DNA from 4 places in the Virgibacillus sp. DJP39 genome. Region 4 is predicted to be linked to each of the others. Evidence: riboswitches for the same ligand, from Rfam matches in the RefSeq annotation. Region 4 holds a riboswitch; each other region holds the start of a gene.
The links. A riboswitch is a leader RNA that binds a small molecule or an ion and turns the genes downstream of it on or off. The one in region 4 is predicted to bind thiamine pyrophosphate.
Positions count from the first base shown of each region.

Region 1: another riboswitch for thiamine pyrophosphate. It lies ahead of thiD (bifunctional hydroxymethylpyrimidine kinase/phosphomethylpyrimidine kinase); the one in region 4 lies ahead of ACOI1D_RS15845 (YkoF family thiamine/hydroxymethylpyrimidine-binding protein).
Region 2: another riboswitch for thiamine pyrophosphate. It lies ahead of tenA (thiaminase II); the one in region 4 lies ahead of ACOI1D_RS15845 (YkoF family thiamine/hydroxymethylpyrimidine-binding protein).
Region 3: another riboswitch for thiamine pyrophosphate. It lies ahead of thiT (energy-coupled thiamine transporter ThiT); the one in region 4 lies ahead of ACOI1D_RS15845 (YkoF family thiamine/hydroxymethylpyrimidine-binding protein).

Region 1 is NZ_JBMERP010000026.1:31,242-35,427, forward strand. Features, by position in the region: gene thiM (hydroxyethylthiazole kinase) at 1-481, opposite strand, end outside; gene thiD (bifunctional hydroxymethylpyrimidine kinase/phosphomethylpyrimidine kinase) at 468-1,310, opposite strand; TPP riboswitch at 1,459-1,561, opposite strand; gene ACOI1D_RS10525 (GNAT family N-acetyltransferase) at 1,691-2,155, opposite strand; gene ACOI1D_RS10530 (NUDIX hydrolase) at 2,157-2,588, opposite strand; gene ACOI1D_RS10535 (sugar O-acetyltransferase) at 2,611-3,186, opposite strand; gene ACOI1D_RS10540 (GNAT family N-acetyltransferase) at 3,407-4,186, opposite strand, start outside.
Region 2 is NZ_JBMERP010000026.1:22,576-31,014, forward strand. Features, by position in the region: gene ACOI1D_RS10465 (HAD family hydrolase) at 1-491, opposite strand, end outside; gene ACOI1D_RS10470 (class I SAM-dependent rRNA methyltransferase) at 548-1,741, opposite strand; gene ACOI1D_RS10475 (LysM peptidoglycan-binding domain-containing protein) at 1,834-3,246, opposite strand; gene ACOI1D_RS10480 (hypothetical protein) at 3,400-4,101, opposite strand; gene ACOI1D_RS10485 (hypothetical protein) at 4,098-4,856, opposite strand; gene ACOI1D_RS10490 (ATP-binding cassette domain-containing protein) at 4,837-5,739, opposite strand; gene ACOI1D_RS10495 (GntR family transcriptional regulator) at 5,736-6,122, opposite strand; gene tenA (thiaminase II) at 6,285-6,977, opposite strand; TPP riboswitch at 7,042-7,142, opposite strand; gene thiW (energy coupling factor transporter S component ThiW) at 7,151-7,639, opposite strand; gene thiE (thiamine phosphate synthase) at 7,704-8,348, opposite strand; gene thiM (hydroxyethylthiazole kinase) at 8,335-8,439, opposite strand, start outside.
Region 3 is NZ_JBMERP010000035.1:7,324-15,762, reverse strand. Features, by position in the region: gene fdhF (formate dehydrogenase subunit alpha) at 1-1,186, opposite strand, end outside; gene ACOI1D_RS12315 (formate dehydrogenase accessory sulfurtransferase FdhD) at 1,231-1,599, opposite strand; gene ACOI1D_RS12310 (formate dehydrogenase accessory sulfurtransferase FdhD) at 1,586-1,837, opposite strand; gene ACOI1D_RS12305 (hypothetical protein) at 1,819-2,010, opposite strand; gene ACOI1D_RS12300 (Glu/Leu/Phe/Val family dehydrogenase) at 2,142-3,521, opposite strand; gene ACOI1D_RS12295 (hypothetical protein) at 3,608-5,029, opposite strand; gene ACOI1D_RS12290 (hypothetical protein) at 5,393-5,530, opposite strand; gene thiT (energy-coupled thiamine transporter ThiT) at 5,629-6,201, opposite strand; TPP riboswitch at 6,293-6,397, opposite strand; gene ACOI1D_RS12280 (M3 family oligoendopeptidase) at 6,463-8,244, opposite strand; gene ACOI1D_RS12275 (N-acetylmuramoyl-L-alanine amidase family protein) at 8,321-8,439, opposite strand, start outside.
Region 4 is NZ_JBMERP010000060.1:3,878-12,316, forward strand. Features, by position in the region: gene ACOI1D_RS15830 (energy-coupling factor transporter transmembrane component T family protein) at 1-412, opposite strand, end outside; gene ACOI1D_RS15835 (ABC transporter ATP-binding protein) at 393-2,042, opposite strand; gene ACOI1D_RS15840 (ECF transporter S component) at 2,039-2,617, opposite strand; gene ACOI1D_RS15845 (YkoF family thiamine/hydroxymethylpyrimidine-binding protein) at 2,610-3,218, opposite strand; TPP riboswitch at 3,351-3,457, opposite strand; gene ACOI1D_RS15850 (aminoimidazole riboside kinase) at 3,787-4,734, shown strand; gene ACOI1D_RS15855 (TraB/GumN family protein) at 4,888-6,060, shown strand; gene ACOI1D_RS15860 (hypothetical protein) at 6,295-6,567, opposite strand; gene ACOI1D_RS15865 (PrkA family serine protein kinase) at 6,747-8,439, shown strand, end outside.

The DNA of each region.
Region 1 (4,186 bases), on a different contig from region 4:
TTGCAATAACTACAGCTCCATACTTATTAGCGACACGAATGGCAACATCAGGATCAATCCCATTTGCCATTGAATCTGCACCTTTCATTTCCGAGATGGTTTCTCCTAAAACTGTTATAATTTCGCCAGCATTGCCACGGATAACGCTCACATCAATTTCCGATAAAATTTCCTTGACCGCACTTTTGCGAAAAATTGTTGCACCTATTGCTACAGGGTCTAAAATAACGGTAATCCCCTTTTTGTTAGCGGCTTTTCCAGCGAGTATCATTGATTTAATCTGTTCTCGATTACACGTTCCAATATTCAGCACCAGTGCATTCGCGTGAGCAGCTATTTCAGCGGCTTCTTCAGGTGCATTTGCCATTACTGGTGATGCCCCAAGAGCCAATAAGCCATTTGCTGAAAAATTAGCGACAACCACGTTCGTGATGTTATGAATTAAAGGTTTTTGTTTTTTAATTTCCTTAAGATAATTCATTGAAAATTCCCCCATTTATTTTTGGTAATCCTTTCAAACGATGACCCCAATGGTTTGTTGGTCCATTACCCTTTCCTAGCTTTAAGCTATAGAAAATAGCATCTGTGACAAATAACTTTGCAATCCTGACTGCGTCATAGACAGAACTACCTTTAGCGATCTCAGCAGCGATTACAGCCGAATATGTACAACCAGTCCCATGTGTATGATTGGTATCTATTCGCACTGTTGGAAACCTGTGAATAGAAATTCCATCATATAAAATATCAACCGCTTCTTCACGGGTGTAATGACCGCCTTTTACAACTGCCGCATTGGCACCCAATTCATGGACAATACGTTTTGCTGCATTTTCTGCATCATTAACTGATTCAATTGATTCGGAGAGTAACACCTCTGCTTCAGGTATGTTGGGTGTCACTACTGTAGCAAGTGGGATCAACTGATTAGTCAACGTAAGTATCGAATTTACATCCATTAAGTGATGACCACTTTTTGCAACCATTACAGGGTCAATCACATAAGGAATCGAGTGTTTCCTAATTGTCTTTGCTATCTCTTCCATCATTTCTGAATTGGCAATCATACCTGTTTTAATTACATCTGGCGGTATATCAGTAAGTACACTCTCCATTTGCTGCATGATAAATTTTATTGGTAAATGCTGGACATCCTGTACACCGACTGTATTCTGAGCAACAACTGACGTCACAACACTCATACCGAATACTTCTCTTTCCTGAAATGTCTTAAGATCAGCTTGAATCCCAGCACCCCCAGTTGGATCAGTTCCAGCAATGGTTAGAACTGTTGGAATAGAATGCTTCATACAAGAAACCCCTTTCAGTTTAAAATAAGAAACCCACTAAGGGCTGGTTTTTTTATGATGAAGTTAAGTTATATTTAGTTCAACAAAAAAACCACCCCAGAAATTGGAGTGGTCTGAATATGCAATAGTCAGAAAAATATCTACACTAAACAACCGATCTCCACTTTCCTACGCTAGAATGAACTAGATCAGGTTCAAAGGGATAAAGGAACTTTCCTTATCTCAGCCAAACGGCACCCCCAGTGGACGTTCTATTAAGTTATAACCTTACTTAACCACGAACACGCAACATTGTCAATGGTGCCTGGTACCGCGTTATTTGTCGAAAAAAGGCGCCTTCCTACCACCACTAGAAAGGCACCTTCCTTTTATTGAATCGATTATATTTGTAATTCCATTTTCACAAACTCATATGTACTTCCATTGGTATTCTGCATAAAGGTTTCCTTCTCTTTAAATCCTGCTTTTTTGTATACTTTTACTGCTCTCTGGTTAAATGTCGCAACCGCTAGTGTAATTTTAACTGGCTGGTAGGAATCCTTAACAAAAGCTAATACCGCTTCTAAAAATGCTAGCCCTTTCCCCTTCCCTGTAAGATCAGGTCTCATTCCCAATCCGATATCAATCGTCAGGGCACTTGTTTTATCCAAACTGAGATAACCGATCAACTCGTTCTCATTCTCAACAACAAACACAGATTCACCACGTTTTTCTGAATCAACAAACTCTAAAAAGTCTTCCTCGTCTGCTTGGATATCATAAAATGAATATACACCCTTGTAGTTCCAGTTGAACGCTATTTCTTCAGCCTGCACCTGCGTCATAATAGAAAATTCATATGCCATACTAATTTTTTACACCTTGAAATGTATAAGGTATAGCTGATTCAAGCAAGGCTCTCACGCCATTTTCGTAATACGGCATTAAATCAGATGCTGTGGCTAAACTAACCCACTTTACTTCAGCAATTCCTACTTTATCGTCCGTGTCTATAATCGTAATCTTTCCACCAACAACTTTTGCGTTAAATGTAAAAAACAAAGCATGATGTCCATCCTTCTCCATAAAAGCCTCATTCACGGAAACGATATCTCCTACTTCAATCTTCAGCCCGGTTTCCTCTCTAGTCTCGCGTACAGCAGCCATCCCCAGTGTTTCTCCCTTTTCCACAGAACCTCCTGGCAAGGTCCAGTTGTTGTATTTATTATTTTTTACCATAAGTACTTTATCTTCTGCTTCATCGTATATTAATGAATACGCTACATCTACCCGTTTCATATCGAAAATTCTCCCTACTTGTTTATTTTTCATGTTCCTGTTGATCAATTTGCTTGATGATTTTCGCTGGATTTCCAGCCACCACTACATTGTCAGGAATGTTCTTTGTAACAATTGCTCCAGACGCTATAACAACATTGCTTCCAATTATAACGCCAGGATTTATAACCGCCCTACCGCCAATCCAAACGTTGTCACCAATCACAACGGGCTTTCCGTACTCAGGACCTTTGATTCTTATCAATGGGTCAATTGGGTGTGCAGCTGTGTATATATGTACCCCTGGAGCAATAGCACAGTTATGACCAATTTTAACTTCACAAACATCTAAAATGATACAATCAAAATTCATATAGAAATTTTCACCAACATGAATGTTATAGCCGTAATCACACCGAAAGTTTGGTTCAATTTCAATCCTTTCACCAGTCGAACCAAAGAGCTCTTTTAAAATAGATACCCGCTCAACATCGGCTGTCTCTAACGATTGATTAAACTGTCTGGTTAAACTTCTTGCATGGATCCGCTCCTTGATTAAAGATGGATCCCACGCTTTATAAAGCTCACCAGTTAACATTTTTTCTTTTTCCGATCGCAATTTAAAAGCTCCTTTATAGAAACTATTTATACCACCCAGGTACCAAATTCTATTCTTTTTGGGACATATGTGTAATATGTTGCTAATTTAGTAATGGTGTCAAACTCAATCTTTCTATTTCTTACATTTTGACTTAGAAAACCCTTATCAGATACTTTTTACCCTCAGATAAATTTCTTAACAAGTTTAGCACTTTTCTTTAATACATTCGTCTACAGATTTATCCCCTAACTCTGTTAAACTGATAATAATCCTGCACCTCATAAGAATAAAAGCCGCATTCTTCATATAATTTTAATGCATTCTTGTTTTCTGCAGCAACTTCCAGCAGAATTACCCCCTCCGTTTTTTTCTCAGCAAGCACGGTTTGAATAAGCGCATTCCTTCCATAGCCCTTGCCCTGAAATTCAGGGAAAATAGCAAAACCGTAAATATAGCTTTCATTCTCATCCCTCTGGATACCTATCTTTCCGACAACTTCACTTTCTACTTCAATCATGTAGGAAACTTTACTTTCGCTGTAACCATTATTTTCATTGAAATCCCGTGCACCGGCAGGATCATATTCAAAGCATTCTATGTCCAGTTTAATTTGGGTCTCCAAATCGGATGGTCCGGCTTTCCTTAAACGAACGATTGGTTGTTTCACTTCCAATTGTACTGGGACCCATTTCATTTGATATTCTGAAAATGAGTAGTCACATGCTTTTGTTTGCAGCCAGTTTCTTGCGGCCTCTGCGTTAGCAGGAGTGTTTAGTAATATTTCCTTTGCTTCATGAGGAATTACTTTTAATGCTTGATTAAATAAAGACGTGAAAATGCCACGATTCCTGTTACCCGGATTGACCATTCCACAAATTTCATACTTATTACCAAATTGGTAAATAGCCAGGAACCCAACTAAAGAACCATCTTCGTAATGGTAGAAATCCATTTCATCCTTTTCCTTTCGTGACTTTAGCATTTCCCAATTTAATTTAAGTTGTATTTTATCTTCCTT
Region 2 (8,439 bases), on a different contig from region 4:
GGCTTTGCGCCTAGTTGATTTAATGCCTTATGAAAAATTAATGGATCTGGCTTTTTAAGCTTTTCCCACTCCGATATAAGAATAGGGTTGAAATAGTTTTCAATGCCAAGAGCCCTGATATTATCTAGTTGAAATTGCCCTTTTCCATTCGTGATTATTCCCATACGGATTGATTTATCTTTCAATTCCTCAAGCATTTGAATAAGATTAGGAAAGGCTATGCAACTATGCTTAAACTCGTATATATAGTCCTCCAGCAGTTTTCCCCATGGCAACTCTATGCTGAATTCTTCCACCATTTGCTGGTACACTTTATCCTTCCAGACATATCCATGGCTATCCAACTGTAAAAACCTAGTCGTATACACCTGTTTTGGAATATGACCCAACAAATTAATCATCCGCTCGTATTGCCCATCGATAAAATTCCTAACCGACTGATCACGATCCAACAACGTCCCATCTAAATCAAATAACACAGCACGAATCATAGAAAATACCCCTCAAATACTATTTTTCGACATAATTCGGGTGGTGCCAGGCACCGTTATTTCTTCTCCACTATTACTACTTTTAAATAGTTACTTTGTGGAAAGTGTGCGTGGGTCTTAAAGTCGCTTGGCAGATTGAATTCTTCCAGTACTCTATAGTTTGTTTGGGTTTCTTTGAAGGCTTTTTCAATGAACCCTTTAAATTTTTTCATTCCAAACGATGCATTATTCGTTGAAGCAACAATAACCCCATTTTTTTCAGTTATGGCGATCGTGTCTTTTATGAGCCCTGAGTAATCCTTCGCTGTACTGAATGTATGCTTTTTTGAACGTGCAAAGCTTGGTGGATCAAGAATGACGAGATCAAACTTCAATTCTTTTCTTTTTGCATATTTAAAATACTCAAAGACATCCATCACTTTTATATCCTGCTGCTCATAATCAATTCCATTAACACTGAACTGCTCAATAGTTTTACTTTGGCTGCGTTTTGCCAGGTCGACATTTGTTGTCTTAGCCGCACCGCCAAGTGCTGCTGCAACAGAAAAAGCACCAGTATATGAAAAGGTGTTTAATACATTCTTTCCTTCAGAATATTTATCTCGAATGGCTTTCCTTACCTGCCTTTGGTCCAGAAAAACTCCAACCATAGCACCATCATTCAAATACACAGCATAGTTCATACCGTTTTCTTTTATGATAATTGGAAATTCGCCCCGTGTACCTTTTACAAAATCATCGTCGTCAATGTATTGACCCTTTGTATCAAACCGCTTCTTTTCATAAATTGCTCGATACTCGCAAAGCTCATCAAGTACACGAATCACACTATCTTTAAATGTGTAAATTCCTTCACTATACCAATTGATTAAATAATACCCAGCAAAGTAGTCAATCGTTAACCCACCTATACCGTCACCTTCCCCATTAAAAACCCTGAATCCCGTTGTGTCGGCACTTTGATATAAGGCAATCCTGCTATCCATTGCTTCTTTGATTCTGGATTTAAAAAACGAATAGTCAATCGCTTCCGCTTTATTCTTCGTCAACACCCAGCCAAGACCTTTATTTTGATTACCATAATATCCCTTTGCAATAAAATTACGGTTTTGATCAACCAAATGAACGATAGATCCTTCGTTTTTAAGAACGTTCGTATTTTTAATAAAATCCTTTTTAATTAAAGGGTAACCTGCTTTATAATCTTTTACATAGTTAGACGCAATGGTTAATTCAATTACTGTTGTCATAATTTCATCCTATCAACTGTTTTTTTTATTATCGCATGTAGAAAGGAAAAGGAAAAGGAATGTAAAACCTAGAATGTAACTCACTCTTTTGTTTAAAGCTTCCTAATCCTAAAATTATCTCCCAGTACAGCCCAGTTTTCAGGAAATGGATTACCTAAAACCCAGTAACTTACACCCCTAAGACCATATTCTTTCACCGTATTATACTTAGCCTGCACACTTCGTGCATCCTCAAACCAAACTTCATGCTCCTGACCATTTTCGTCCACATAGTGAAAAAATGGTGATTGATAGGTAGTATCATAGTTAATGGAAACATTATACTTATCCGCTAATTGCACCGCCTCTTTTGGACTTACTAGGGTTGCAAAAGTTCCTTCCTGCCAAGGGATTTTCCAATCACGTCCATACAATGGAACACCCATCAGGATTTTATCACGAGGGATAACAGTCACAGCATAATCCAATATATCACGAACCTTGTTAATCGGCGCGATAGCCCATGGTCTTCCACCAGCCCAACCCCATTCGTAGGTCATAATGACAACGAAGTCAACGATCTTCCCGTGAGCTTCATAATCATGAGCCTCATAGAGTAACCCCTGTTGAGCCTCACTCTCTTTTGGTGCCAGGGCAGTAGAAACGGTAAACCCTTCTGGATGCAATCGTGCTACTAATCGACGTAAAAAGTTGTTATAATTTTCACGATCCTCCGGGTATACATATTCAAAGTCAATATTTAATCCGGTGTAGCCTTTTGCTCTCATTTTTTCCAAAATATTTGTAATTAATGTTTCTTGCAGTTCCGGATTTCTAAGAATGGTTGCTGCTAAGTCGGAATCGAATTTCCTCCCTGCAAAGTTAGTTAACACTAAAAGCGGTGCAACGTTTGTCGCTCTTGCCGCTTCCAGCACTTGTGCTTCCTGCATTTCTGTAATTGTCCCATTCGCCTGGACACTATAAGTAAATGGTGAAAGATACGTAAAGTTACTTCCTAATGCCAGAACCTCCCGTCTTCCCTGCTCATTTGTCTGTGTTACATAAGCATTCACTTCCGTTATAGGCCGATTCGTAACCGGTATTCTTAAACGTTGACCTGGATAGATATAAGACGGGTTGGTAATGTTATTTGCATCGACAATTTGATTAACCGGCACTCCATACTGCTGGGCAATACCCCAGAGAAACTCCCCCACTTGAACAACATGCGTTGTATACGGTATTTCCAATAACTCTCCTACGAAAATCAGTGAAGGATTGGTAATGTTATTTGCTTGAGCAAGTTCTGCAACGCTCACGCCATACCGTTGCGCAATTTTCCAGAGATTATCACCTGGCGTAACAACATATTCCTGTTCAGGGTTTGGAATAACAATCGATTGACCGATTACGAGTGAATCAGGATTTTCAAGCTGATTAACTAAAACGACTTGATTAACATCATTGCCATACTGTTGAGCAATTCTCCATAGTGTTTCTCCACGTTGCACCACATGTATCTTCATTTTATCTCCTCCATTTATCATTCCTATCTGTCATAATATTCAAGAGGAGCCTAAATTGTTATAGCTATAAAAAGAGTGGTTGCCTGGAAGATCGCCTAGAATGAATATAAAATCTGGAAAAACACCTTCTGATGTCTTTCCAGTCCTGCTTAGTTATTCTCTAATGTATTGCAATATACCATATTCGTCCTGCTGCACATTAAGTGTTTTTGGGATACGAATATATAATGCTTGTGCGCCCAGTATAAGTGAACCATTCAAGTTCATTGAATCTCCTTCTGTGAATTGATTCATGATAAATTCTTGTTTAAAAGCAGTAAAGTTTAACTCTAATTGATCAGGCTTACTTATAATTAGTCTATTATCCCTCAGCTTAACTTGAGCCAGCTTGATCCGATCTGACACATTCATACCTTCAACATAGGTAGGTGTCTGGTAATACATTACTTCTACAATTCCGTCGTTTTCCATCTTTTCTTCTACGAAAATCGAAATCCCATTGACGTCATTACCAGGAGCTAAAAAAGTTAGCATTTCACCTTTAAAGTCAAACTTCCACTTTTTCGCAATGAATTTCTCATCAATATCGGCTGCATTTCCATTGTGAAGTGACTTTACTAAATACGAAGAACCTAAGTCCGCCTTTTCATTTGCGATTGAACCTGAATTACTTGGAATTAGTAAAAACATACCTACAGAAATAAGCAAAATTAGTAGATAAGCTCCTAGCATCCATCTTATTTTTTCCCCAGACAAATATTTTCTTTGTTTTTTTGTATTGCGTTTAATCACAAGAACAACCAATCCTATAATTGTAATAATTATGATTATAGGCATAAAAGTAAATATGTTCATCGTCTAACCTCCATTCGATTAGACATTAACGAAGAACAAAAGAATACCAATGCAATTGTTACAACAATTTTTGATGAAAAAATTATGATAGATGACTCCTCGAAGTAAAACGCTGTGATTTGAATGAGCGGATACGCACCTGCAACACTTTCTGCAAAAAATGCGAATCCTAAAAATAGAACTGGTATAACTACCACAAGAATACGATTCAGTTGTACTATTGTCCCCACCAAATAACCTAAGGAAGCAAAAAGAAACACATAAAGGATGGTTGCAGTTAAACCTGTAAAGAAATCCGATAAGCCAGGACCTGATCCAATGCCCACAATTTGGCTGTGATCAAGCACATAATACATTAAGACTTTCAACAAATAAGCCGACAATAGCGCCGTTACTGCACCTATTATGCTGGCTATCCCTAAAAATAGCATGTTTGATAGATTAGCAGTTACTCGATTCGTAACAAATATAAAGTCATCTTCCCTGTATGCTTTTGTAGTAATAAGAATTGCGCTAATAAATGCCCATAGTATTGTAAAAGCGACAACTGTATCAGCTGAGAAGTACCTTATGTTGACATTAATTCCACTGGAGCTTGAGCTTCCTCCAGACATACCTGATCCTACAACCAAAGAAAATATGATAGCTAGTAGTTGGAGAATCATCAGTGAATAAAATAAACCGGTATAAGCTTTCCACTTATAATTTAATTGTTTTATCACCAGATTGGCCATACTAGGTTCTGTTAAAGACATCATCAATCCCCCCAGCCTTTTTATTTGTTAGATAGATACATAAATCACTGGAAGGTATTGGTGAAAGAGTCAGCCCAGCTTCTCTTGCACTTTCTAACTCTTCTTCGGAGAAGTTATGTTTTAGTACAACATATGTATGATCGCTCCCTAGATTTTTTGAGTAAATAACTTCCCTGTTTTGTATCAATACATTTATATTTATCGTTTCTCCAGTTGCGCCAATTGCATATTCTCTTACTTCATCTACTGATAAATGAAGGCGTTTCTTACCGTTTTCTATTAATATTATGTCTTCCAGGATATCTTCCATCTCTTCCAAATAGTGACTCGAAATAATAATAGACCTTGGATGAGCTAAATAATCTTTTAGCAAGGCTCGGCAAAAATCCTTTCGTACGCTTGCGTCCATTCCAGTCGTCGGTTCATCGAAAATAGTTAACGAACAGCGTGATGCTAGACCAAGAATTATATTAAACGTACTTTTCTTTCCTTTTGACAGACGACTATGGAATTGGTTTGGGTTAAACGAAAAATAATCAAGAAGACGAAAGGCAAGATCTTTATCCCACTTTTCATATAACCTTCCAGCTTCATGCAGTATTTCCAAAAGTGTCAATGAAGTAGGAAGATCCATTTGATCATCAATAAAAATTGTGTTAGCTGAAGTTTTGATATTGTTAAATGGCTGTTCCGAAAACACCTTAATATCACCAGAAGTTTTTCGCCAAAATCCAGCAATTATTTTCAGCAATGTAGTTTTTCCTGCTCCGTTAGCCCCGATAAGCCCTGTAATTTTATTTTCTGTAATAGACATGGATATCCCGTTTAAGGCTATCGTTCTACCGTGTTTTTTAGTTAAATTTGTACATTCAATTATATTCACTCAGTTTCCCCCTTACGTTCATTCATGAAAGACTTGATCATGACAACTAGTTCATCCTCGTTAACATTCAAACGTTCCGCTTCTAACACAATCTCTTTTACTAATCCTTTTAGGTTCTTATCCTTTCTTTTTTTCGTGATAATCTCAATTGCATGATCTGCCACAAACTTGCCCAGTCCACGCTTATTAAAGAGTATGTTCTCATCAGAAAGAATATTTAATCCTTTCGCTGCTGTGGCAGGATTTATCGTATACATTTCTGCAAGTGCATATTGCGAATAAACCTTCTCACCCTTTTCAAACGTTCCATTCAAAATCTCTTCCTCAATCCACTCCGCAATTTGTATATAAATTGGTTTCGTGCTGTCTGTGTTAAGAATCAAGTTTAACCCTCTTCCCATCCAAGTTAGTACATTAGTGTTGTAACTTAGTATATTACCATGTGGAAAATAATGCAAGTTCATAATGGTGCCTGGCACCGCCCGAAAAATGTTAATTAATCATGAAAAAGATGCCTCCCAATTGGGGGCACCCTTTACAAGCCCTTATTCTCCTACTTTTATATATTCTCCAACAGGCCATTTTTCACAAGTGTATGCCATTTCCCAGAAGGACAATTCCAATTGGCAGCTTTTACGAAATGCAGATTTCATCTTTTCTCGTTCCGCTGGGCTGGCTTCAGCGGCTAATCGATCCAATATATTGCGCATTTTTAACGTGGTTTCTGCTACCCGTTCATCTGCATAAAAGGAAATCCACGGAAAAAAAGGATGGTCCTTCCTGGGCTGATATTCTTTCATTAGTTCCTGACCAATTTCTAAATACGTCCATGGACATGGCAAAAGCGCTGCAATCACTTCACCAAGGCTTCCCGTGCAAGCATGATACATCATATGTTTTACATAATGGTCTGCTGTTGGTGGGAGCGGATAGCCTTGTAACTCCTCATATTTAACGCCAATTTGCTCACAAAAATTATTATGGGGATGGATTTCACTATTTAACACAAAGTCGACTTGGTCGTTGAAAAAGCTTATATCTTTCCGGTTTTTTGATTTTGAGATTGCAATCCCATAAATATGGATAAAAGCATTTAAGTATTCATAGTCTGCCTTTATATAGTGTGCAAGTGCCTCTTTTGGCACATCCCCTCTTCCAATCGACTGAACAAAGGAATGATTGAAAATCGCTTCATACACATCTTGATTTTCGTTACGTAATGCTTCAGAAAAAGTCATGTAATACCTCCTAAGGAAATGTGTTTGGAAGCTACTAGAAGAAAGATAAAGTAGATAAATAGAGGATACTTCCTCGCTACTTCCCTGCGCTGGCATTATCCAGATCAGGTTCAAAGGGATCAAGGCGTTTCCTTGTCTCAGCATACTGCACCCCTAGTAGTTCCGAAATTTTCTTATGTGTTATTCAATGGACTTACGTTCTTAACCCTAACCATAACTAAGTAACCAATAATTGCTCCTGAAATACTACTCACCAAAAATGATGGTAAGAATATAAATGCACCAAGTGAGCTACCCATTAGTAGATTTGCATATGGTACCGAAAATAGAGAACCAATTATTCCAGTTCCAACCACTTCTCCCACAACAGCAAATATCTTCCGTTTAAATTTCTTATATAATAATCCCGCTAGAAGCGCACCTATCATACCACCAGGAAAAGCAAGCAACGTTCCAAGCCCTAGCATATTACGAATTAACCCAGTCATAAACGCAATAACCACCGCTGGTCCAGGACCCAGTATTATTGCCGCCATTACATTGATTGCATGCTGAGCAGGGTACGCTTTGGCTATTCCAGCTGGAAACCAAAGTAACTGGGCTCCAATTGTACCAAGAGCAATAAACACCGCCATCGTTGTTAAAAGTCTTGTGCTATACACCTATTCACCTCCTTTAAAGATTTTCTAGTGACCCCATCACCCCCCTTAATATAAACAATCATTATTAGTTGAGCACTCTTGTAGCTAGTTCTAAATCACGCGCTGCTTTTTTATAAGTTCCTCCTTGACTAATTGCCGAAATTACCGATATACCAGTCGCTCCTGCATTGATGATTTCTCCTGCATTCTCTTTTTTAATTCCACCAATCGCTACAATTGGAATGGTTACATTCTTACTGATTTCTATTAATCTTTCTATTCCAATCGGCTTAAGTGCGTCCTCCTTAGTAGACGTTCCATGAATAGGTCCAACTCCAAGATAATCTGCACCTTGTTCTTCTGCCAGGATAGCCTCTTCAACAGTTGACACTGAAACGCCCACATACATACCTTTGGGCAAACGCTCTTTCACCTTTATAATATTTTCGTCCTGCTGGCCAATATGAACCCCATTAGCTCTAAGCTTAATAGCCAACTCAATATCATCATTGACAATGAATGGAACGTTGTTTTCAAGGCAAGTATTTCGCAACTCAATTCCTAACGTTAATTTACCAACCCCGCTTTTTGCATTGAGCCCTTTTTCTCTGTACTGAAAGATTGTAATGCCTCCTTCTATTGCTTGCTGCAGTACATGTGCAGGATTTTCAGAAGTGTTCACACTGCCTAGAATAAAATATAAACGAAGGATCTTTTTATCTAGCATCATTTTTCTTCCCTTCTAAGGTGAAGTTTTGAGTAATAGCCTTTGCCTTCACTTCTTCCTCTGTTAACCCATACAACTCATCCAGAAAGGCTGG
Region 3 (8,439 bases), on a different contig from region 4:
GTGCTTGACAGTAACGTGAGCAATTGTCTATGTTATTTGTACCGATTACTTGGCGACTTAGTTTTTGCATTAAGTATGATTCTTCATTCGTTGCTTTTGACGATGAAATAAATCCTAAGGCATCTGGACCATACTCATTCTTTATTTCTGTAAAACGTTTTGCGATGTATGAGATTGCTTCATCCCATTCTACTTCTTCAAACTGATCATTACGCCGAATTAACGGTTTTGTTAAACGTTCATCTGAATTCACATAATCCCATCCAAATTTCCCTTTAATACATGTGGAAATCCCGTTTGCGGGCGACTCTTGCTGTGGTTCAACTTTAAGAACTTTCCGGTCCTTGGTCCATACATCAAATGTACAACCAACTCCACAGTATGTACAAACCGTTTTAGTCTTTTCTATTCGCTCTTCACGCATCGAAGCTTCTGTATCAGAAACTGCAAATAACGGTCCATAGCCTGGCTCCGCTTTTTTCGTTAAGTCAATCATCGAACGTAGCAATCCTGGTTTGTGATCAGTCATATAACCTGCTTCTCCAACCATATTGGTTTCCATGATAGCATTACAAGGGCATACAGTAGCACATTGTCCACAACTTACACACGAAGATTCATCAATGGGTACATCGTTATCCCAGACAACTCGCGGTTGTTCGCGTTCCCAATCAATTAGCAAAGTTTCATTTACTTGTACATCCTGACATACCTCTACACACCGACCACACAGGATGCATTGATCTGGATCATAACGGTAAAATGACCCTGAATTGTCTACCTCATATCCCTTTGGCTTAAATGGTCTGGATTGGTGCTCTAAACCAAATTCAGCTACAGTGTTGTGAATTTCACATGTTCCGTTATTATAGTCACATACTGTACAGTACAGCTCGTGTTTTTCTAAAATAGTATCAAGCGCTTCCTTTTGTGCTGATTTCACATAATCCATATTTGTGTTAACATTCATGCTTGTTTCGATTGTTGTTCCACAAGCCCTTGTTACTTTCCCATCCACCTCCACCATACAGGTATCACACGTTTGGATTGGGCCAAGTGACTCGTTATAACAAATCTGAGGGACGGATACCTGTGTTGTATTAATTAAATCAAGTAAATTTTGACCCGGCTTGGCTAAATACTCTGATCCATTAATCGTTACTATTAGATGTTCTTGATCAAACACACTATCTCCTCCTAGTTTGTTTCATGCACATTAATATTCGAAGTCTATTCTATTCTACCTTCATGTGTATACACATTTAAACTTGTATTCCGTATAAATCCTACTGCAGTTATTTGCAAATCATTTGCTAGTTTTAGCGCCAAATCGGTAGGTGCTGATTTAGCTAACAGGATCCCTGAGCCGATTTTTGAGACCTTTAATATTACTTCTGAAGAAATTCTGCCAGAAAATAAAATGCAATAATCTTTAACTGGAAATTTGTTAAGTAAAATAAAGCCAAATAGCTTATCTAAAGCGTTATGTCTTCCTATGTCTATGAAACTAGCCTCAATTTGATGATTCGTTGCAAGACCTGCTTGATGTACACCTCCAGTATGGCTGAATACATCTGCTCGTTCATCAAACACTGTCATTAGGTTTGAAAATCTGTTTCGTTTGTAGCTTCAAATTAGTTTTGATTGTTTTTGCAACCTTAACATCCTGTTTCAAATAAAACTCTCGGCTCATGCCACAGCATGACACAATCCAGCGCTCAGTCCGCTCTGCGAATTCAACCTTATAATTGAGTTCCACATATGCAAACCCTTTGTAATCATCAACCACTATTGACTTAATATCACTGTATTTCCGAATTACACCTTCATATGCCAAAAAGCAATTACAAGCTCATTCATATTTATGGGTGTACATACAATGGTTGCATATTGATCACCATTAATTGTAACCGTTAACGCAAATTCACGAGCAACTAAACCTTCCTCAATAGTCTTTAAATGACGTCGATATTTGGTTGTCATCCAAATCGCCATGCTTTTATCTTCCATAATCCCCCCATTCTTGGAATCTTATTATTCATTACCCAATTTAATTCATTCCTGAAACCATTAACAGAATTTTTATATTATTATAACACAAAAAAGGATACATTCGCATTTACGAAGTATCCTTTTCATAATTAATATAGTTTACCTTGGCGGTACAAAACAGTAGATAACTTAGAAACTGCATGAATATAACAATTTTGTCTTAATGGATGTGGACCCCCAAAAAATTGTGGTAACACCGTATCAAATGTTTCTTTCATCTTATCAAATTGTTTGGTTATAACCTGTTCCTCTGTATAGAATTGTGTTTCTCTTCCTTGTAACCATTCAAAATAGGAAACAATCACACCACCAGCATTTGCTAGAATATCTGGTATAATTATTACGCCCTGATCACTTAAGATTTTATCTGCCTTACCTGTCACAGGAGAGTTAGCGCCTTCTACAATGATCCGTGCCTTTACATCACCGACATTATCTTTATGAACCTGATCTTCAAGTGCAGCTAAGACTAGTACATCAACATTTAAACTTAATACATCATCACGATCCATTACCTTAGCTTTAATATCTGCCGCCGCTAATTCATCCTCATTAACGGGTAAATCACCATTATGGTTTGAAGTAGCTTTGACTAACGCAGGTATATCCAAGCCATCTGAATTATAAAGTGTTACATTACGATCGCTTACTGCCACAATCTTGTTATTTAAATAATTACATTTGTGCGCCTCAAGTGCTGTAACCGATCCAACATTTCCAAAACCTTGTATTGCCATAGTTAGATCTTTGTCACTATGATCTAAAGCTGTTTTCGCGAAAATATTTTCTCTTTCTTCGAGCCATTTTTGTTGTCCATTTACAAAGTCATGCAACATATATCGAAAAGTAAAATAAACTCCTTTACCTGTCGCTTCTCTACGTCCTAATGATCCTCCGTTTATGACACTTTTCCCTGTAAAGCTTCCACGATAATTACTGCCAGGACGGATACTTTTATACTCACCCATCATCCAGTCCATTTCACGATCACCGGTTCCTACATCTGGAGCTGGAATATCTTTATCCGGTCCAATGATTTCACTGAAATACTGGACATATTTTTTACATATCAAATGTAGATCCTTGTCTTCGTACTCTCTGGGATTAATAACAACCCCACCTTTTCCCCCACCGAATGGAACCTGGTGGAGTGCATTTTTTAAGGTCATTAAGGATGCAAGATTCGTTACCTCATCTTCACTGACGGACTCATGAAACCGAATACCACCCTTGTACGGTCCTAATATATTATTATGCTGTACCCGGAATGCCGGAATACGTACCACTTTTCCATTTTCTAGTGCAATCCGTAAGAATGATTTATTTACAGAATTGGGTGTTGAAAGAATAGACACTAATGAGGTAAAAGCTTTCTTTCTCGTTCCATCTTTCAGGTCTGGCAAAAATGACCCATCGTCGTATAGAGCATCTAGTGAGTCATTTACAATTGAACTTGTATGTTCAGGCATAAGTAAGGTAACCTCCAATAAAATGTTATTTAGAACTCATTCTACTAATGATTTCCCTATTTTCCAATATTTATGCCTTTACTGTTTTAAAATAAGAATACCGCAATCAGCGTGGATATGAGCAGACCTGATACAACTGGTATAAAGTTTTTTCTCACTAGATCCATAACAGATACACCACAAAAACCTGCAATCGCAATTAAAGAGGACCATGCGACAAGTGTTCCTCCACCAGTCCAAATCGCCCCCATTTGACCTATTGCAGCAAGAGTCTCCGTATCAATCGATCCGTTACTGAGAGAAGCTGATAATGCACCAGTTAACGGAAGGCCAGAAAATCCAGAACCGTCTAAACCAGTAATAATACCGATAATTAACACACTAAATCCTGCCAACAATGCACTTTGCGGTAAGAACTCTTGTGTATACTGAACGATGTCAAATAAGAATGCAGGTGGATTTTCATTAACACCAAGTATACTTCCAGCAAAATCAGCACTTCCCAAAAAGAAGAATCCCGCAATCGGAATTACAGGCCCCATCGCCTTAAAGGCAAAGATAAACCCATCTGTTATATGGTTACTAATATAGTCCAGTGCATGCTGCTTACCAAAGGCTACAGTTGCAAGCAGGAGTAAAATAACGGCTACACCACCAATGAATGCAGCACCACCTCCACCCTCAAAACCACTCATCCGACCGGATACTAACTTTGTGTAAATCATATAAATTACAACAGCAAGTAGTGAAATCGGGACTAAAATTGCAAACACCTTACTCCACGTAGTGAGATGTGATCCATAAGCCTTGTTGGTAGTCTGCCTTTCCGTTTCCAACTTTGCTAAATCTTGTTCAATTAACGGACTATCTTTCTTCCGGATTGTTTTTCTGTACATTAAATAGGCGATTAAGATTGCGGTACCACCAGTAATTAGTGATAATACTAATGCTGAATCTGCTACCGCAGCTGTACTTATACCAGCGGATTTTGCTGATAAACTTGGCGCAACCTGCACGATATAATCAGATGACAATGCCATCCCCTGCCCAGCGATTGCGATGGCTACAGCTGCCGTCATCGCAGGCAAACCGGCACGAACTGCTGCAGGAACCAACAATGCACATATCAATGGTACTGCTGGTGTTGGCCAAAAGAATAACGAAATCACATACGTAACTGCAATTAAAACAAAAAACGACACATGACCATTGACCATCATCTTTTGGATTGGTTGAATCATTCGTCTGTCTGCACCTAAGTCTCGCAAAGCATGAAGTAACGCCATCATAAATGTGATAATTAAAAAGATGCTAAACAGCTCTTGCGCTGCAACAAGATTCGCATTAAAAATCGACGTGAATCCATCAACTAAACTACCCTTGTAAACCCAAGCTATTACAAAGGTCCCAAGTAAGGTAGGGAGCACAACCCCTTTTTTGAAAATCATCGTTCCAATAATCACTAACGTGAAAAAAGCATAGAGCCAATGTGAAACAGTTAATTCCATACCCCTTCTCCCTTTCTCACATCCTCTTAATTTTTGAATGTGTTATAACCTATGCATTGCTATTGGCTGGGGTGAAGGGAATTAGTATGGGAGGATTTAAAAAATGCGGATTTAAAGTTGGAATTCCGAGGAATTGTAAAAAATCGAGCAGACCTGAGGTAATATCGAGCACACATGATGGAAATTCGAGCGGCCTCGGAACAAAATCGAGCACACATGGTTTGGTGCTCGATTTCATGTAGTTGGTGCTCGATTGTTGTGGTTGTTGCTCGATTTCTGCAATTCAGTGCTCGATTTATCTAGTTTTTAACAGTGACCATTGTTCAAAAAAATAAAAAGACAGCCATGTTACCAAAGGGCTGTCTAATTTTTCTCGCTTTCTTGCTTTACAGCACAGGCATTACATAGTAGTTTACCATTTTCCTGATATCCATCAAAAAAACCATCTTCACAATATACTTCTTTTCTACAAGTTTGGCATTCACCTATTAATTCGCGCACACGCGATCACCTCTGACTAAAGTATACATTAGAAAACTAGCAGCCTTGATAAGACCAAGACTGCCTTTTTTAAAGTACGTGATATGTGTGTGTATTCTTTACGCTGTGTTTAACATTGTTTTTGGCTGCTTATGGAATAAGAAGAAAACAGCAATTGTACAAATAATAAATGAAGGCACCATGTACGAAATGTTATATAGTAATGAATACATCCAGACAGTTTGACCCTCAATTGCTGATTCAAAAAAGACAACCCCTGCAAAGTAGTGGGAAATAAATCTTAGCCCCGTCCCTACTAATACTCCTAACATGATATAAGTAAGGTACTCTTTCGTTGCTCCATCCTTAACTGCAACTTGCACTTTTTTTGCGAACAATCCTGCAAAGCCCAAAACAGTGAAGGCTATTACATAATCCAAAAATCCTTGCACTGGTGTTAGAATATATGCGGTACCAACAGCGACTTGTAATACTCCCCATAGAAATCCTGACAACAGTCCTCCCTTGATCCCCCATCTAAATGCCACAATAAAGATGGGTATCATCGCAAGTGAAATAGATCCGCCCTGTGCCCATATTTTAAACGACAAAAATGGTGCTAGGTCTAACACAAGTGCTAAGGCTGTAAAGATTGAAACTTCAACTAAAAACAAAATTTTCTTTGATCGCATAACATATACCTCCCCTATTTTTTCCAAACAAAAAAAGCAATGCCTAGGGGAAGTTTCCTGATGGGGAATCCACACACACATCGCTTTTTATCCATCAAAAAAGTCACGATCCCTACGCTAGTACTAACTAACAGGTTCAAAGGGTCAGAACATCTTCATGTTCACTCTCAGCCAATTGGCTCCCCCTGTAGGCTTTTTATATTGCTTTAATCATTAAATTCAGTATAACGGATATCTAGTAGTTTAACAACATCTAAACCACTAAGAGATTGCAAGAAATTCTTCTACATCTTTAACACATAGTTTCATTGCATTTTCCCAGAAATCGGGTTTCGTTAAATCAATATTTAAATGTTTTTCCGCCAGATCCTCTACATTCATTTGACCAGTATCGCGTAATAATGCAATATAGTCTTCTTCAAAATTCCCATTTGAATTCAATGCATGTGCATAAAGTCCCAGGCTGAACAAGTAACCGAATGTGTATGGGAAGTTATAAAAAGGAACACCAGTGATATGAAAGTGAAGCTTGGATGCCCAGAAATTCTCATCGTAATCAGCAAGGGCATCGCCATATGCTTCCTTTTGCGCCTCTACCATTAGTTCATTTAACCGGTTTACGGAAACTAGACCTTGTTTTCTTTCCTCATAAAAACGATTTTCAAATAAGAACCTAGCATGTATGTTCATAAAGAACGCTACACCACGTTGGACTTTATCCTCAAGTAAAGCCATTTTTTCTTCACTATTATGTGCCTGTTTCACAGAGGCATCAGCCACAATCATCTCAGCGAATGTTGAAGCTGTTTCTGCAACATTCATAGCGTATCCCTGGTTCAAACCATGGATATCATTCATCACGTGCTGATGATAAGCATGGCCAAGCTCATGTGCTAAGGTAGCCACATTAGAAGAAGTGCCGGAATAAGTCATGAAGATTCTCGTTTGCTCACTGTCTGGAAAGCTAGTACAAAATCCTCCTGGCCTTTTTCCAGTGCGATCTTCAGCTTCTATCCATTGTTTATCAAATGCCATTTGTGCAAAGTCAGCCATTTTAGGGCTAAACGATCTGAACTGCTCCACAATAAAATCAGCACCTTCAGAGAAGGAATACGTTTTTGCAGAATCAGATAAAGGTGCACCAATATCAAACATGCTTAATTTTTCAATTCCTAATAAATCAGCTTTCTTTTGTAGAAACTTCACAAATGGCTTTTTGTAATCTGAAATAGCCTTCCACATTGCGTCAAGTGTTTCTTGTTTCATTCGATTTATTGCTAGGGGTTCTTTCATAACACTATCCCATTCACGGTGCTTGTATTTCTGCAGACGGAATCCTGCTAAGTGATTTAGTGTTTGCCCAAATAATTCTGCATTTGCTTTCCATGCCTTGTCAATCTGTTCTGCAACATGTTTTCGAACGGAGCGATCAGAATTACTCAATTTATTCGAAGCTTGTCCTACAGAATAAGAGTTCCGCACACCGTCTAATTCCAACTCGACACTCATATTTCCAACCAACGTATCATACATCTGGCTCCAGCCATGATATCCGTCTACTGCTAAATCATTTATCAATACTTCCTGATCAACAGAAAGCTGCTCCTTAGCTTTTTCTCTATTTTCATTTAGTACAAACGCTACCTCCCTTAAAAATGGGTCTGTTAAAAGTTCGTTCCACTTCTCGTAATCTATTTTTACTAATTTTTGATCAAAGTTAGTTCGAATTGCGTCCATTTCTGCTTTAAGCTCACTACGCTTTCCAACTAGTAAATTTGCGTTAACGTCCTTGACGTTTTGAGCACTTAAACAGCTTATGTATGCGAACGCTTCCCGTAACTTTTTCATTACCCCTTCAAATTGGTTAACAACATTTGCTAACATTTCAGGGGTAACGCTATCTGGATCAAAGTTTTCAACGTAAATCGAAAGTTTATCCATATTCACCTTATTTTCTTTCAAATAGTAGTCGAACTGCTCTGAAGTACTTCCACCCTCAAAGATGCTTTCCAAATCCCACGTAGGTACATATGTTTTTTGCATCTAAACTCTCCTTAATTTTTTATTTAAAAATCCACTTTATCCATTATAACGATAATTTGAAATAGTAACATCATTTTCATCTAAATTTCACCCCATACTTTGGATGGGCATAGATATTTACCGTACCAAAATCCCGTGTTTTAATCGTATAAACATACGGACTTGGATTTTTTAGTATTCTATAATCTAAGCCGT
Region 4 (8,439 bases):
GTGAGAGCTTTAATTGTTGTATCAGACTTAAAATAAAGTCAACAACGTTTGTGGTAAAAATAAATAATAGTGATAATGATGCTACACTCAAAACTCGGAGCGAGAGTGCAAGCGCTGTGACAATTGATTCTTTAGGAATAGTTATTCCCAGTAATGATAATACTTCCTCTGGATGCTTAGGTGTATCAGCAAAGATAACTGTCGTCCATAGCATCCCGAATGCAATGACAGAAAAGGGTAGGAAGTATAAGCAGTATTTCTTCCAATCTATTTCTCCACCAATAAATGTTAACGTGATAGTAAAAATCATAAATAGAAGCGGTGTAATTGGATCAAATACCAACGCCAATAAAATGACTACCAACACTATCGTTAGAGCTTTTATACTTGGGTTAAGTTGATGCAGAAACATAATGGGCACCCTTTTCATAGATTTGTTGCAGCTGGACTTGAATCGGGCGTTCAAGCTGCCAGTCTCGTAATGTCTCGGTTGACTCATCCCATAGTTTAGTAGGATGACAGTCAGCAACGATATTTCCCTGATCCATGACAATTACTCGTTTGGCATAGTGGTGGACAATTTCCATATCATGCGTAATCATGACGATTGTCGTACCCTGCTCGTGTCTTTCGTATAGTAAATTCATTAACTCATTAATAGAATGAGCATCCTGTCCAAAGGTTGGCTCATCTAAAAGAAGCAGGCGTTGATCGTCCACAATCATTGCTGCGACGCTTAAGCGTCTTTTTTGGCCTTGGCTAAGAGTGTATGGATGCTCATTTTCAAGATTTAACAGTCCACACTTGTTTAGGATAATTTCAACTTTTTCTTGTACGTGCCTGGCGTCCATGCCCGTTATTTGTAAACCGAATGCGACCTCGTCATATACAGTATTCGTTACAAATTGATGCTCTGGATTTTGGAATACATACCCTATCCCGTCTCCCAGATAAGACTTTATCCCACGGATAGTACCTGTTTTTGGCTTCTGAATTCCTGCCAGAACTCTGGAAAGTGAAGTTTTGCCACTACCATTTGCACCTACAATGGCAACAAATTCACCCTCATGCAACTTAAGGGATATGTTTTTAATGATTTCATGCTTTTTTTTCATCCAGGATAGATGTTCCGCCTCTAGTAAAATGTCTGGAACATCTTGGTTGGTTGATGCTTTCTCTTCCAATTTAATCGACTGCCATTGGTCTATCTGCTCTGCAAATTCCCTGATAGTCAGCGGGATAAAATTTCCTGAATTGCCTCGTTGTAGTGCATATTGGGTAACTTTTGGCAGCCAGATACCTTGCTCTTCCAGGAGCGGTAAAAGACGATTGATACCGGTTCGAAGTGAGCCATCATAGAAGACTTCTCCAGATCTATTAAGTAAAAGACTGCGGTCAAAGAGATCCATCCAACCGTCTAATTGATGTTCAATGACTATCAGAGCAAAGTCATTTTGTTGTTTCAACTTCTGAATGGTTGCAATCAAATCTTTCGTAGCAAGAGGATCTAAATTTGCAGTTGGTTCATCCAGGATTAGTAAACTCGGTTCCATGGCCAAGATGCAGGCTAAAGCCAGCTTTTGTTTTTGACCACCAGAAAGAGATGCGATATCTGATTTCTTATAGGGTGCTAAGTTAACAAGTGAAAGTGCTTTGTCTATTTTATTTTCCATCTCATCATGTGGAACGTGTATATTTTCCAAGCCAAACGCAACCTCGTCTTCTACTGTAAGCATGCAGAACTGTGTTTCTGGATCTTGAAATACAACACCCACATGACGACTTAATTCACCAGGCTTGTATTCCGTTGATTTCTTACCATTGATCATGACATCGCCAGTCATCGTTCCATCTAATTCACGGGGGTACAAACCGTTTAAACAAAAAGTCAACGTACTTTTCCCGCATCCACTTGGACCCAGTAATAGAAGTGTTTCGCCTCTATTTAATTCAAAGCTAACTTTTGATAAGGTATCCTGATCCAACGGAGTGTCAAATCGTAAGGACAGTTGTTGTACACTTAAAATGAAATCTTTCTTCATGCTGCGCGTTTCTTTCTATGTTCTTTTCCTAAAGCGTAGCTGGACAAGACTCCTGTTTGAGCTAAACCATCGCTTAGGGCCTTTCCGAGTAATCCAGCAAGTAACGCACCGCTTATCATGCGTGCAACAAACATACCTATTACATAAGGAGTAGAAAGGGCAGCAAACCCACTTAGGAAGTAGCCATATGCAAAGCTAAATACAGCTGCACCAACACCGGAAGCCATTAACACCCATGTAGAGTAGTTTTTCCACCTGGTCATTGCAAACGCGGATTCAGCACCTAAACCTTGAATCATTCCAGAAATAATTAGCATTGGACCGACCGCGCTGCCAAGCATAACCTCAATCATAGCAGCAATGGTTTCAGACATGAATGCAGCTCCTGGTTTACGAATAATGTAAGCCGCAATAATAGATACGATAAACCAAATTCCAAATATAAGGTCATAACCAATTGGGCCAAAGAACCCTACAAGAATCTTTCCAACAGGGAGAAATGCTAAATACACAACCCCGAATACAACCGCCAGTGCCGACATGACTACAATTTCTTTAAACCGCCAATTATTCATGTTCACCCACTCCTTTAGTCGATGGACTATTTGCTGAGATTGAGACTGTCATTACGGTATGACTTGACCCACCATCCACTGTCGCATTAAAGACCTGTTCTAATCCATCAAAAATTTTGACCGATTCACCGTCCAAGCGGGTAGAATAATGTGCATGCGAAACATCTACATGCTTTTTCATCGCTTCAATCTGTTCCATAATGACATCCATGTAGTTACCACCACCCAATGGATAAAGAGAAAATTTAGCCGCAGCTGGTTGCTTGATATCACTGACCTGAGGGCTGTTTACGGGTATATCATCTTCTGCCATGTAAACATCTCCCGCAGAGTCTCCTGGACACCCTAATGAATAAGTTGCCTCAAATGCAACATGCTCACCGGTCTTTGCTGCTTGAATATAAATGGATTTCGTCACGTCAAAAACATGGGTTAACCTCCCGCGCACAGTTGTCGTAACATCATCCGTATCCATCCAAACCTTAGAAGTATCCACATTCGCAAGAGCTGCCGTAATAATCTCCACAAACCCATCACTCATCGGATGAATAGAAAAACTACACCCAGCAATACCAGAATCCGAACAATTTTGAACTACCATAATAAAAAACTCCTCCTTTTGCGGTGCCTGGCACTACTAGACAGGTGGGGCACCAAATAAATTTCTACGAACAAAAAAACTGCATCCCCGTGGAATGCAGTCTGTTAGTATGTATGAGAAAATAAAGTAATACACGCTTCGACCACACTTCCCCACGCTAGTATTATCTAGTTCGGGTGCAAAGGGTCAGAACAGAACAGTTCTTCTCAGCCGATTAATCAGCTCCCCTAGTGAAAGGTTACTATGCAGTTTTTCTACTTCTATCTTAACGAGTAAGTTTTAAATTGTAAAGAGGATAAAGAAAAGTCTGGTCTCCTCTTGTTAAAATAGGAACCCTGGCATTAGAGTTGTTTACTGTACAGGAAAGTGCTGCAATTTCCTTAATTGTTAGCATTAGTCCCCATAAGCTTTATTCACCTTGATTGTTTTTGTAAAGCATACCATAATAGTACAATACTTCTTCATAATTTTGAATGATGAAACACAGAATATAATTTATTATAAGCAACATAGCAATAGAGTCTTTTCAATTAATAATACTAGTATAACTACCAAGGAGGAAAAATAAATGAAAGACGGAGTTATTTCATTAGGAGAAGCATTAATAGACTTTATTCCAACTGATGGAACAAACGAAACCTACCATAAGCGTGCGGGTGGGGCGCCTGCCAATGTTGCAGTTGGGATAGCGAGACTGGGAGGAAAATCCACATTTCTTGGGAAAATAGGAGATGATGTATTAGGTCGCTTTTTGCAAAAAACGCTTCATGATTATGGCGTGGATGCTAAACGAGTTCAGTTTTCTGCCGAGACGCGCACAGGTGTCGTATTTGTAACGAATGCAGAAGACGGAGAAAGGAGCTTCGACTTCTACATAGATCCGAGCGCTGATCGGTTTCTCGAGGAATCGGAAATTAACGAGTCGGATTTTAACGACAATAAAATTTTACATATTGGTTCGATTTCTTTAATTAGTAGTCCAGCCAAGGAAGCCACTCACTACGCGGTTAAGCTGGCAAAACAGAATGAAATGATTGTCTCTTATGATCCTAACTTGCGCATAGGTTTGTGGGATTCGGAGCAGAATGCGCGTGAAACAATCAGCAGTATGCTGGGCCACGTTGATATATTAAAAATATCGGAAGAAGAATTGGAGTTTATTACCAGAGAAACAGGTGTGAGTAATGGGGTCGAGGCATTAAGTCAGTTTAATATACCGCTTATTCTTGTTACACTAGGAGATCAGGGTTGTTATATTTACACATTAAAAGGTTCTACGCATGTACCGGCAATGAAGGTGAAAGCTGTTGATACGACTGGGGCAGGCGATGCGTTTGTGTCCGCAATGCTGTATGCAGTAAATAAGTATGATGGGACTATAGAGGATCTTTCCCTTCAGGAAGCATCCAAGATGGCAGAATTTGCAGCTGTTTCTGGTGCTTTAGCAGCATCTGCAAAGGGTGCAATGACAGCACTTCCCAAACTAGCAGACGTGCAAAAATATTTAATCAACTAGGGAGTATAGCATTACTTAATTTGGTAGTGTGGATATGTATACAAATTTTTTTGAAAATAACTTCCGAAATACAATGAAATTTATTTCACTTTTAGCTAATCTAGTTTAATATTTTAGTTAGGCTTTGTTTAAAGTGTAGAAAGTTGGTAGTTTATGTCTAATGAAAGCAATAATATTACTAGAATACATATAGATGGTAGGGAATTTATCCTTATTGGGACAGCCCACGTATCGAAGCAGAGTGCCGAGCAGGTGAAGGAAGTTATCGAAGCGGAACGGCCAGATTCTGTTTGTATCGAGCTCGATGAACAACGCTATCAATCAATAGTTGATGGAAGTAAATGGCGGGACATGGATATTTTTAAAGTTATTAAAGAGAAAAAGGCCACCTTGCTGCTGATGAACCTTGCAATTTCATCGTTTCAAAGACGTATGGCAAAACAGCTGGGGATTAACGCTGGACAAGAAATGATTCAAGGTATTGAATCAGCAAAAGAAATAAATGCCGATCTAGTATTAGCCGACCGAAACATTCAAACGACATTTTCACGTATTTGGCGTGGAATTGGACTGAAGGGGAAGGCAATATTATTGATGCAAGTCATTGGTAGCATTTTTTCAAAGGAAACGATCACCGAAGAAGATTTGGAAAAAATGAAGTCCCAGGACATGCTGAACTCCATGTTAGATGACATGACAGCGCATTTCCCAAAATTAAAAGTACCTCTAATTGATGAGCGTGATCAGTATTTATCACAGAAAATTAAAGATGCACCAGGTAATAAAGTTGTTGCAGTTCTGGGAGCCGCACACGTTCCAGGAATTAAAGAGGAAATTAAAAAGGAACACGACTTGGAAAAACTATCTGAGATACCTCCCAAATCCAAGATTCCTAAAATTTTGGCTTGGGCGATTCCAATTATTCTCATTGGTATTATTATCTATACGTTTATGGCAAACCCTGATGCAGCACTCCAACAGACACTTAGCTGGATACTCTGGAATGGATCTCTATCAGCAATTGGAACTGCAATTGCCTTTGGACATCCACTTACTGTTCTAACAGCCTTTGTAGCTGCTCCAATCACATCTTTGGATCCAATTACTGCTGCAGGTTGGTTTGCAGGGTTTGTTCAAGCATATTTCGTCCGACCTAATGTACGTGATTTTGAAAATCTTACAGATGATGTTTATACCTTGAAGGGCTTTTGGAATAATAAAGTTACCCGAATCCTACTCGTTGTCGTGTTAGCAAATTTAGGAAGCTCGCTCGGCACTTTCATCGGTGGAGCTGACGTGATCCGTTTGTTTATCGAAAACCTGTAATGGAAGTGGTGACAGATCTATGCACCTGATTGCTGTACAGCCATATATAAAAGTTCAAAGAGAAATTAACACCATCGAGAAATACAGCCAGGAGCGGAATATATATTTGTACAATGAGAAGTTAGTTACGCGTCATCGGGAATTTCCAATAAAAGAAGTGCTTGATCTTTCGTATCGAACATTTGGTGACGAAGGTGGACTCCTCTATATTCATACAATTGGAGGTATTTACTCTTATACCGTGGAGGAATCACCCCAGAAATTTATTAATGCATTTAAGCATATGTAAAAAAGCGAGGCGCCCGCAAAGTTGATCGGCGCCAGGCCGAAGTTGAGCGAGAATCCCGCAAAGTTGATCGACACCGGGCCAAAGTTGAGCGAGAACCCCGTGAAGTTGATCGACACCGAGCCAAAGTTGAGCGAAGAGCCCAAGAAGTTGATCGACACCGGCCCAAAGTCGAGCGAGAATCCCGTAAAGTCGAGCGACATCACCACAAAGTCGCGCAACGCGAAAACAATAAAAGCTGAATGGTATTTTCCATACTGTTCGGCTTTTTTTTGCCTAAATTTCTAGGCGTGTGTCCTGTGTATGCATATTCATTAAAATTAAAGAAAAAACTTGTCGGTATCATGACGTGTACCCATGCATACGATATATAAACCCTGACATAGATGGAGGGATTATTATGGATATTTTAAATAAGGTGAAGAGCTACAGGGAAGAAGAAAGACAGCTCATGTGGGAAGGAACATTTGCAGAGTATCTAGAAATTGTGAAGCAGAGGCCTGAAGTTGCTCAAACAGCCCATTCACGCGTTTATAATATGATTAAAAGTTCTGGTTTAACCGAGAGAGATGGCAAAAGAATGTACCACTTTTTTGGTGAAGGAATTTTCGGACTCGAGGATGCGATTGAACGACTTGTCGAAGAATATTTTCACCCTGCTGCAAAGCGGCTTGATGTTCGGAAACGAATATTATTGCTAATGGGACCTGTTAGTGGTGGGAAATCGACTATCGTGACAATGCTGAAGCGTGGAATCGAACAATATTCCAGAACAGATGAGGGTGCGGTATATGCCATTAAAGGTTGCCCAATGCATGAAGATCCCCTTCATTTTATCCCGAATCATTTACGGGAGGATTTCTTTGAAGAATATGGGATTCGTATTGAGGGTAGTTTATCACCTCTTAACACAATGCGGCTTGAACAGGAGTATGATGGCCGGATGGAAGATGTGAAGGTTGAGCGGATCTTTTTCTCAGAGGATAAACGTGTTGGAATCGGGACGTTCAGTCCTTCAGATCCAAAGTCTCAGGATATTGCTGATTTAACTGGAAGCATCGATTTCTCGACTATTTCCGAATATGGATCAGAATCAGACCCCCGCGCATATCGATTTGACGGGGAATTAAACAAAGCAAACCGAGGAATGATGGAATTCCAGGAAATTTTAAAATGTGACGAGAAATTTTTATGGCACTTGTTGTCACTGACACAGGAAGGAAATTTCAAAGCTGGTAGATTTGCTCTTATCAGCGCCGATGAATTGATCATTGCTCATACCAACGAAGCTGAGTACCGTTCCTTTATTGCGAATAAAAAGAACGAAGCGCTGCATTCACGTATTATTGTTATGCCAATACCGTATAACCTGCGCGTGAGCCAGGAGGAACGGATTTATGAAAAAATGATTAATGAAAGTGATATGGCACATGTTCATATTGCGCCACATGCACTACGGGTTGCTGCAATATTCTCCATTCTTACCAGACTTAAAGCATCGAAAAAACAAGGGGTAGATCTGGTAAAGAAAATGCGTCTTTATGATGGAGAAAGTGTAGAAGGCTTTAATCAAGTCGATGTGGAAGAGTTAAGAAAAGAGTACGCAGATGAAGGCATGAACGGGGTTGACCCAAGGTATGTAATCAACCGTATTTCTTCTACAATCATACGGAAGGAAGTACCAGCAATCAATGCACTTGATGTTTTACGGTCATTAAAAGATGGACTTGAGCAGCATGCGTCTATTTCTGAGGAAGACAGAGAGGACTTTATGAACTATATTGCTGTTGCCCGAAAAGAATATGATGAAATTGCTAAAAAAGAAGTACAAAAAGCGTTTGTCTACTCATATGAAGAGTCTGCCAAAACGTTAATGAACAATTATCTGGATAATGTGGAAGCCTATTGTAATAAAAATAGATTACGAGACCCGCTGACAGGAGAGGAAATGAATCCTGATGAAAAGCTAATGCGTTCAATCGAGGAGCAAATTGGTATTTCAGAAAATGCGAAGAAAGCTTTTCGAGAAGAAATTCTTATTCGGATTTCCGCCTATGCAAGGAAAGGTAAGCGTTTTGATTATACGTCACATG